Regions from separate parts of the Glaciimonas sp. GG7 genome, predicted to be linked through region 3. Evidence: predicted binding sites of a transcription regulator. Region 3 holds the regulator's gene; each other region holds the start of a gene.
What was found. Region 3 encodes LexA, which represses DNA repair genes until DNA is damaged. Its sites were predicted from a motif close to ACTGTATNNNNATACAGT; they were not measured.

Region 1: ACVBEF_RS12805 (DNA topoisomerase IV subunit B) is a predicted target of LexA. The motif match lies at 1,341-1,358, and genes of this name have one in related genera.
Region 2: recA (recombinase RecA) is a predicted target of LexA. The motif match lies at 1,671-1,688, and genes of this name have one in related genera.

Annotation. Positions count from the first base shown of each region.
Region 1 is NZ_JBRIIQ010000050.1:12,871-16,155, forward strand. Features, by position in the region: gene ACVBEF_RS12795 (AAA family ATPase) at 1-84, shown strand, start outside; gene ACVBEF_RS12800 (vWA domain-containing protein) at 97-1,266, shown strand; gene ACVBEF_RS12805 (DNA topoisomerase IV subunit B) at 1,495-3,285, shown strand, end outside.
Region 2 is NZ_JBRIIQ010000011.1:12,229-15,513, forward strand. Features, by position in the region: gene recX (recombination regulator RecX) at 1-277, opposite strand, end outside; gene recA (recombinase RecA) at 501-1,622, opposite strand; gene ACVBEF_RS04775 (helix-turn-helix domain-containing protein) at 1,789-2,364, opposite strand; gene kbl (glycine C-acetyltransferase) at 2,534-3,285, shown strand, end outside.
Region 3 is NZ_JBRIIQ010000006.1:19,441-22,725, forward strand. Features, by position in the region: gene prpF (2-methylaconitate cis-trans isomerase PrpF) at 1-1,139, shown strand, start outside; gene lexA (transcriptional repressor LexA) at 1,148-1,813, opposite strand; gene rpsF (30S ribosomal protein S6) at 2,046-2,441, shown strand; gene priB (primosomal replication protein N) at 2,482-2,796, shown strand; gene rpsR (30S ribosomal protein S18) at 2,818-3,102, shown strand; gene rplI (50S ribosomal protein L9) at 3,129-3,285, shown strand, end outside.

The DNA.
Region 1 (3,285 bases), on a different contig from region 3:
CCTTTGCACGGCGCACTACTCAAAAACGAGCAGGATGTACATTTATTCGAGCGCCTCGTTTTCATGGCCCGTAAAAATCGCTAGGCGGAACCAGTAATGCTGATCGATTTTTTCTACACCCTGAAAGACGCCAAAATCCCCGTCTCGATCAAGGAATTCCTGATCTTGCTGGAAGCCTTGCAAAAACAGGTGATTGCGCCGTCTTTGGATAATTTCTATTACCTGGCCCGCATCACGCTGGTCAAAGACGAAGCCCACTTTGACAAGTTCGACCAGGCCTTCGGCCGCTACTTCAAAGGCATCCAGACCATTTTTGAGAAGAACCCCGACATCCCGCCCGACTGGCTGCTGCAACGCATGAAGCGCGATCTGACCCCGGAGCAACTGGCTCAGCTCGAAAAGTTTGGCTACGACAAACTGATGGACCGGATCAAAGAATTACTCGAAGAGCAAAAAGGCCGTCATGAAGGCGGCAATAAATGGATAGGCACCGGCGGCACCTCGCCCTTTGGGCACGGGGGAACCAACCCGGAAGGCATCCGCATGGGCGGCAGCGGCGGCAATCGTAGCGCCGTAAAAGTATGGGAAGCACGCGCCTATAAAGACTACGACGATGACCGCGAACTCAACACCCGCAACATCAAAGTCGCGCTACGACGGCTGCGCAAATTTGCACGCGAAGGCGTCGCCGAAGAATTGGCGCTAGCCGACACCATCCGCGCCACCGCCAACAATGCCGGTTATCTGGATATCAAGATGCAGGCCGAGCGTAAAAACAACATCAAAGTATTGATGCTGCTCGACGTCGGCGGCAGCATGGACGACCACATCGCCCGCACTGAAGAGTTATTTTCGGCCGCCAAAGCGGAATTCAAAAACATGGATTTCTTTTATTTCCATAATTGCGTCTACGACTATGTCTGGAAAAACAACCACCGGCGCCATGCAGAGCGCTTTTCAACCTGGGACATCCTGCGTAAATATAAGCCCGACACCAAGCTGATTTTTGTCGGCGACGCAACCATGAGTCCCTATGAAATTCTGCAACCGGGCGGCTCTATGGAGTACAGCAATGACGAAGCTGGGGCTGATTGGTTGCAGCGGTTCACCCATGCTTTTCCAAAATATATCTGGCTCAACCCTGAACCGGAGCCGCTTTGGCAATATCGTCAATCGGTAGACATCATTCGGCAACTGATGCATCAGCGCATGTTTGGGTTGACCATCGATGGGCTGGAACGCGGGATGCGGTTGCTGAGTAAATAATCCTGGAAACAAGTGATGCCGCAAATAAAAGTCTGCATGTCAGGCTTTTATTTTTCCATTTCGCACTTAAAACAACTGTTTTTATAAACAGGTACACCCTCCCCTGTAGTTCTGTCGATTTTTTCATTAGAATGCGCAACAGGCAGATATTTACGTCAATATCGCTATTGACGACGCACAGTTAATAATTAAAAGACAACAACCAACATCGTAACCAACTTACATTGCATGGCAACTAAAAAAACCCCGCTTCCCGACTACAGCGAATCATCCATTCGCGTCCTGAAAGGCTTAGAGCCTGTCAAGCAACGCCCCGGCATGTACACACGCACCGAAAATCCGTTGCATATCATCCAGGAAGTGATCGATAACGCCTCCGACGAGGCGCTTGGCGGTTATTGCAAAAATATTCTGGTCACGCTTAATGTCGACGGCAGCGTCAGTGTCGAAGACGATGGACGCGGCATTCCCGTCGGTCTGCACCCGGAAGAAAAAGTCCCCACGGTTGAAATCGTCTTCACGCGCTTGCATGCGGGCGGAAAATTCGACAAAGGCAGCGGCGGCGCGTATGCATTTTCTGGCGGCCTGCATGGGGTTGGCGTCTCAGTCACCAATGCACTATCGACCCGGCTGGAAATCACGGTCTGGCGCGAAGGCGGCGTGCACCAACTGGCGTTTTCCGGCGGCGACGTGATCGAGCCACTGAAAACCCGGCCACAAGCGCGCGACGATAAAAAATCCGGCACCCGCGTCACCGCGTGGCCGGACCCGAAATATTTCGACTCCCCTGCCATTTCGCAACCCGAACTGCAGCGTCTGCTGCGCTCCAAGGCGGTCTTGCTACCGGGCGTCAAAGTCACGCTGCTCAACGCTAAAACCAACGATAGCCAGACCTGGCAATACGATCAGGGCCTGCGCGGTTATTTGATGGAGGCGATGGCGCAATCGTCGAGCGCCGAACCATTAATCCCGTTGTTTGAAGGCGAGCAATACGCCACTGCCGAGACCGAAGGTTTTGCTGAAGGTGAAGGCGCGGCGTGGGTCGTGGCATGGGCCGAAGACGGCGGCATTGTGCGCGAGTCCTACGTCAATCTGATCCCGACTTCGGCTGGCGGCACGCATGAATCCGGCTTGCGCGAAGGTTTATTCGGCGCGGTCAAAAATTTCGTTGATATGCATTCCTTGCTGCCGAAAGGCGTCAAATTGCTGCCCGAGGATGTCTTCGCGCGCGTCTCGTTTGTGTTGTCAGCGAAAGTACTCGATCCGCAATTTCAGGGCCAGATCAAAGAGCGACTGAACTCGCGGGATGCGGTGCGGCTGATCTCCACCTACATCAAACCGGCGCTGGAGTTATGGCTCAACCATCACGTTGAATACGGCAAAAAGCTGGCCGAGCTGGTCATCAAGCAAGCCCAGAATCGTCTGCGCTCAACCCAAAAAGTTGAAAAGAAAAAAACCTCCGGCATCGCCGTTTTGCCCGGCAAACTGACCGATTGCGAATCCAGCGATATCAGCCGCAACGAACTGTTTCTGGTCGAGGGCGACTCTGCTGGCGGCTCTGCCAAAATGGGCCGCGACAAAGAGTTTCAGGCGATCCTGCCGTTACGCGGCAAGGTACTCAATTCATGGGAAACCGAACGCGACCGTCTGTTTGCCAACAATGAAATCCACGACATGGCGGTGGCCATCGGGATTGATCCGCACAGCAAAAACGACACGGTCGATTTCAGCACCCTGCGTTACGGCAAAATCTGCATCTTGTCGGATGCGGATGTCGATGGTTCACATATCCAGGTATTGTTGCTGACGCTGTTTTTCCGTCATTTCCCGCAATTAATCGATCGCGGTCATATCTGCGTTGCCAGACCGCCATTGTTCCGCGTTGATGCGCCGGCACGCGGCAAAAAACCGGCACAAAAAATCTACGCACTCGACAACGGCGAGCTGACCGCGATTGAAGACAAATTGCGCAAAGACGGCGTCAAAGATGGCAGTTGGACCATTTCGCGCTTTAAGGGT
Region 2 (3,285 bases), on a different contig from region 3:
TAATCGTGCTGATGGCATCGGGATCGATACCGTGACTTTTTAATTCCATCAAGATGCGACTATTGCCGAAGCGACTGGCGCGGCGATGAATGAGAGACTCCGAAAACCGCTCTTGGGATAAAAATGTTGATGCTTCCAGCCAATCGAGCACCGTCTCAATATCGTCCCCCTCTTGCGCATATCGGGACAACTTGCGTCTTAATTCGATCCGGCTATGCTCCCGCATCGATAAGTAGCGGAGGGCTCGCCCTTTAAGACTGATTGTTGGTTTTGCCATTGCAGCTATCCAGGATCATGGTAAAGATAATACTGATCTTATTTTCACCCGAAAATAAGAAATCGGACGGTGGGTTTGATCCCTTACCGTCCGATTTAGTCCCTATCAGGACTTACGCAAATTGCCCCAGCGGCGTTATCTTTCCTGGCATTACTTTCGTAATATCTTCGTCAGTCTGCCTTGCTGGGACCATTTTGCGTAAGTCCCTATATTAGGATCTGTTCTACTCTACTTTTGCTGCCGCGGCAGCTTCCTTGGCAGCTGCTTTTTCAGCAGCCTTGACAGCCTTCTCTGCTGCTTTATCAGTTTCTGCAGGAGCTGCGCCTTCCAGCAACGGCACACCTAATGAGGCACGCACTTTGTTTTCGATTTCACGCGCCAGTTCCGGACGCTCTTTCAGATAGTTACGGGCGTTGTCTTTACCTTGACCAATACGCTCGCCGTTGTAGCTATACCACGCACCCGATTTTTCGACGATTTTTGCGTCTGAACCAAGGTCCAGAATTTCGCCTTCACGTGAAGTGCCCGAGCCGTACAGAATATCGAAATGCGCTTCCTTAAACGGCGGCGCGATTTTATTCTTGACAACCTTGACACGTGTTTCATTGCCAATGACTTCATCGCCGGATTTGATGGAACCGGTACGACGGATATCCAAACGAACCGAAGCGTAAAATTTCAGTGCATTACCGCCGGTCGTGGTCTCAGGATTGCCGAACATGACACCGATTTTCATACGAATCTGGTTAATAAAAATCACCAGCGTATTGGTACGGTTGATGCTGCCAGTGAGTTTACGCAGCGCTTGCGACATCAGACGCGCTTGCAGACCCGGTAAGGAATCGCCCATGTCGCCTTCAATTTCAGCACGTGGCGTCAGCGCTGCAACGGAGTCAATCACAATCAGGTCAACACCGCCGGAGCGTACCAACGCATCGGTAATCTCAAGCGCCTGCTCACCGGTATCGGGTTGTGAAATCAGCAGATCGGCCAGATTAATACCAAGTTTTTGCGCATAGCCAACGTCAAGCGCGTGCTCAGCATCGATGAACGCACAAGTACCGCCCAGCTTTTGCATTTCAGCAATGGTTTGCAGCGTCAATGTGGTTTTTCCTGATGACTCAGGACCGTAGATTTCGACCACGCGACCACGTGGCAAGCCACCCACACCCAGTGCGATGTCCAGACCTAATGACCCGGTAGAGACGACCTGCACCTCTTCAATCACCGCGCCATCGTCCATACGCATGATGGAACCTTTGCCGAATTGCTTTTCGATTTGTGCCAACGCCGCAGCAAGTGCCTTGCTTTTATCGGGATTCGGGGCGGATTTCTTATCGTCCATGGATGTTCTTTCGGCAAAAGGAGGTGGGGGACTAAATGAATAGACGGTACTGTATAAAAAAACAGTGTTATTTGCAAGCGTTACCGGAATTAAGTTCAGAGTGTTGCTAATTCGGTTTGGCAAGCACGCATTGTAAACCTGTTTGAAGGCGAACTCGGGCGTAGCATTATCGGTGTATCACCACCAATAGCGCCCGTGCCTCGGCTTTGCCGATATTGCGGATGGCGTGATGCTTGTCTGCAGCGTAGCGCGCCGTGCCGCCAATTTTCAACTTTTTCTTAACGTCATCGACAACAACTTCGACACTGCCATGCAGCACGGTCAAATGTTCCATCGTCCCCGGATCATGCGGCGTGGACACCAACGCCCCCTCCGCCGCTAACGTCAATTCATACCATTCATATTTTCCGGCCAATTCCATCGGCCCCAAGATCCGCAGCACATAACCGGCGTGAATGCCGGGCAACGTCGGGGTTTCGTGCGGGTCCATGACATGAATGACCTCTTTGTCAGAGGTTTCCGTCGCCAGTAATTCTTCAATCCCGATGCCCAAAGCATTCGCCAGTCGCCAGGTCACGGCGATGGTTGGATTCGCTTTTTCGCGCTCAATTTGCGAGAGCATGGATTTCGACACGCCAGCCGCCCGGGATAAATCGTCCAGCGTCAGCCCGCGCTTCAGACGCAGTCTTTGTAGCGTCGCGCCTACTTCGGGTGGCGTGTTGTGAGGTATCGGTGCATTCATAAAAGTCGCTTGCTATGTTTAATGGCGGTCGGTAATATCCACTATATCGAATATTTGTTCGATATAGTGGATTTACATATTCATATTGAACAGCATCGTACCAGACCCCACCAAAACCCGTTCCGGCAGTAAAATTTTAGTACGTGCACGCTCACGACAAGGACCTGAAATGACCCCGACCAATGCGAAAGCCAGCTTCTACACTGGCCTCGACAACAATCTGAATGCCTTACGCGAGCAAGGTCTCTATAAACCAGAACGGGTCCTTAGTTCACGACAGGGAGCCGAAGTTATTTGCGACGATGGCAGAACGCTCATTAATCTTTGTGCAAACAATTATTTAGGCTTGTCCGGCGACGAAAAACTGGTGCAGGCGGCAATCGATGCTACCGAGCAATACGGCTATGGGCTGTCTTCCGTACGCTTTATTTGCGGCACCCAAACCGTTCATAAAGAACTGGAACAGGCCTTGTCAGCCTTTCTGGGAATGGAAGATACGATTCTGTACGCCGCCGCATTCGATGCCAACGGCGGCTTGTTCGAGCCTCTCTTCGATGAGCAAGACGCGATCATCTCCGACACACTCAATCACGCCTCCATCATCGACGGCATTCGCCTGTGCAAAGCCGCCCGCTTCCGCTATACCCACAACGACATGGATGATCTGGAAATCCAGTTGCAGGCCGCTGCCGACAAGCGCCACAAAGTCATCGTCACCGACGGCGTCTTTTCGATGGATGGCACGATAGCGCAACTCGATAAGATCTGCGATCTGGCCGACAAATACGGTGCACTCGTCATGATCGACGAATGCCATGCCTCCGGCTTCATGGGCCAAACCGGGCGCGGCACGCACGAGCATCATCACGTCATGGGCCGCATCGATATCATCACCGGTACTCTTGGCAAAGCATTGGGCGG
Region 3 (3,285 bases):
CACTCTATATGCGCGGTGGCACCTCGAAAGGGGTGTTTTTTCATGCCGATGATTTGCCGGACGATCCACGTCAGCGCGATGCGTTGTTATTGCGCGTCATCGGAAGCCCCGATCCGTATGGCAAGCATTCGGATGGCATGGGCGGAGCGACCTCTAGCACGAGTAAAGTCGTTGTGCTGTCACGCTCGCAACGGACGGGTATTGACGTTGAGTATTTGTTTGGCGCGGTGGCGATTGATGCGCCGTTAATTGATTGGTCAGGTAACTGCGGCAATTTATCTGCTGCGGTGGGGCCCGCAGCGTTGTACATGGGCTTGGTGCCACAGAATGGTCATTCTGATCAAAACTTCGCCACGATACGTATCTGGCAGCAAAATATAGGGCAGTTAATCGTGGCCCGGATGCCGATTCTCAGCGGACTGCCAGATGAGGGTGGCAACTTTCAAGAGGACGGAGTGGCGTTTGGCGGCGCTGAAATCTCGCTTGAATTCATTGAGAGTGACGAGCCAGTCATTTCTTTATTACCGACGACTAATATTGTTGACGTTCTCAATGTTCCTGAATTTGGCTGTATCGAAGCCACACTGTTGACGGCAGGCAATCCGACGGTGTTTGTTGATGCCTGCGCACTTGGTTTGACTGGACGGGAGTTGCCGGACGAAATCAATGCAAACACAGCCCTGCTAATGCGTTGCGAGGCTATCCGGGCGCATGCTGCGGTAGTGATGGGGGTGGCAGAGTGTGCCGAAAGTGCAACGCGGAATCGACCGGCTACGCCAAAATTGGCGTGGGTGTCGCCGCCAGCATCGTATGTCAGCAGTGCGGGTGTGACGATTCATGACGATCAGATTGATGTAGTGGGGCGCATTTTGTCGATGGGGAAACTGCATCACGCATTTACTGGTACCGGGGCAATTGCCCTGGCCGTTGCGGCGGCGCTGCCAGATTCAGTGGTTGCGCGCAATTTAGGTACGGGAAACGAAGATGAGAAACAGGCCCTGATTCGGATCGGGCATGTTTCTGGCAGGCTTATGCTGGGTGCTACCGTGAGACAGGAAGGGCGCAAGTGGCAAATGGAAAAAGCCATTTTGTCGCGTAGCGCCCGGTTGATTATGTCGGGCCAGGTACATCTTCCGTGATCGACTGTTTACATCCAGTTGCGTAATAACCCGACGACTAAGCCCTCTAGCGCAAAGTCATCCTTATCTTCGTCGATAATGATGGGTTCGAAATCAGGGTTTTCGGGTAAAAGTTGAATCACTGAGTCGGTCTTTTTATACGTCTTGACGGTGACGTCATCGCCTATCCGGGCGACTACAATTTGTCCGTTTTTGACATTTTGCGTTTTCTTAATTGCCAGCAAATCTCCATCCAGAATCCCTACATCGCGCATGGACAGGCCACGTACTTTGAGCAGGTAGTCTGGCTTGGCGCTAAATAAAGCCGGATCAACGTTATAGCTGGCTTCAATATGCTCTTGCGCAAGAATAGGGGAGCCAGCGGCAACCCGTCCAACCAATGGTAAATTAATCTGCAGCAAGGCTGGATGGGGCAATGTTCCCATGCCATCTCTGGACAGACCACGCGACGAGCTCGGGGCCTTAGCCAGTATGCGAATGCCGCGGGATGTGCCAGGAGAAATTTCGATTGCCCCCTTACGTGCTAGTGCTTGTAAATGCTCCTCAGCTGCATTGGGAGAGCGAAATCCGAATACCGTCGCGATTTCTGCCCGGGTCGGCGGAAAGCCGGTGTTTTCAATAGCGTCTCTTATCAGATCAAGAACTTCTTGCTGGCGGGTGGTTAATTTGATCATATTGGTGGCTATCGATAAATGATGGGGTGGTACAAGTATATGCAATTAACCTGTATTTTTGTACAGTAATTATGGGAATGCAAGCAATTTAGAAAGTTATATGCATCATATGAATAAACGTGTGACGACATTGAATTTTTAACCATTACACTGTATAGTGCTTGGTTTTCCTCTTCCCACACTCGTCTTGACGCCGAGGTGGGCTATTTCAACAGTCCAAAAAGGAGCTTACATGCGTCATTATGAAATCGTATTTATCGTCCACCCGGATCAAAGCGAGCAAGTGCCTGCAATGATCGAACGCTACAAGGGTATCGTCACAACACGTGGTGGTATCGTTCATCGCGTTGAAGATTGGGGCCGTCGTCAGTTGGCATATCTGATCCAGAAATTGGCAAAAGCACACTATGTTTGTTTAAACATTGAGTGCGATAGCGAAACACTGGCCGAAATCGAAACTGGCTTCAAATTCAATGATGCCGTTTTGCGTCACCTGACTGTCAAGCTGAAAAAAGCTGAAACTGGTCCATCGCCAATGATGAAGGCTGTGCAAAAGGAAGATGCTGCTAAAAGCCATCGTACTGAAGCACCAGCCGCCGCACCTTCGGCACCAGCAGCAGCTGCCTGATTTTCGATTAACTTGCATTCACATTTCCACATAAACCGGAGTGAACCAATCTAACAACGTGTTTCATTTGATCGCCGAAATCGCAGAACGCGAAGTATTGCGTTATACGCCGGCTGGTATCCCGATCGTTTCAGCAATATTGCTCAATCGCTCGTCGCCAAATGAAGCAGGGATACAACGTCAGGTTGAATTCGAAATTGCCGCGCTCGCCATTGGTGAGATTTCGGGAAGGTTCAATCAGACAATGTTGGGTGGTTTGTACTGGTTTGAAGGATTTTTGGCACGCAAGAGCCGTAATGGCCGAAGTCTGGTATTTCACATCACTGAATTTGCTGCAGCTGAAACTGCAGCCTAATTATTTATACAGGAGCCTCAAATGGCATTCGGTAAAAAGTTCGATAAAAGTAAATTAAAAAATAAGCGTCAACAACAAAACCCGCTGTTCAAACGGAAAAAGTTTTGCCGTTTCACAGCAGCTCACGTTGCCAGCGTTGATTACAAAGACGTCGATACGTTGAAAGATTTCGTTCAGGAAAATGGCAAAATCATGCCAGCACGCCTGACAGGTACTAAGGCAATTTATCAACGTCAGGTAGACACCGCGATCAAACGCGCACGTTTCCTTGCGTTGTTGCCGTACACCGATCTGCACAACGTTTAATTGACGACTTGAATTAGGAGAAAAATATGCAAATTATTTTGTTAGAAAAAGTCGTTAATGTCGGCAATCTGGGTGACGTCGTTAAAGTAAAAGACGGTTTCGCACGTAACTTTCTGATCCCGCAACGTCTGGCTCGCCGCGCTACAACCTCAGCTCTTGCTGAGTTTGAAGTCAAGCGTGCTG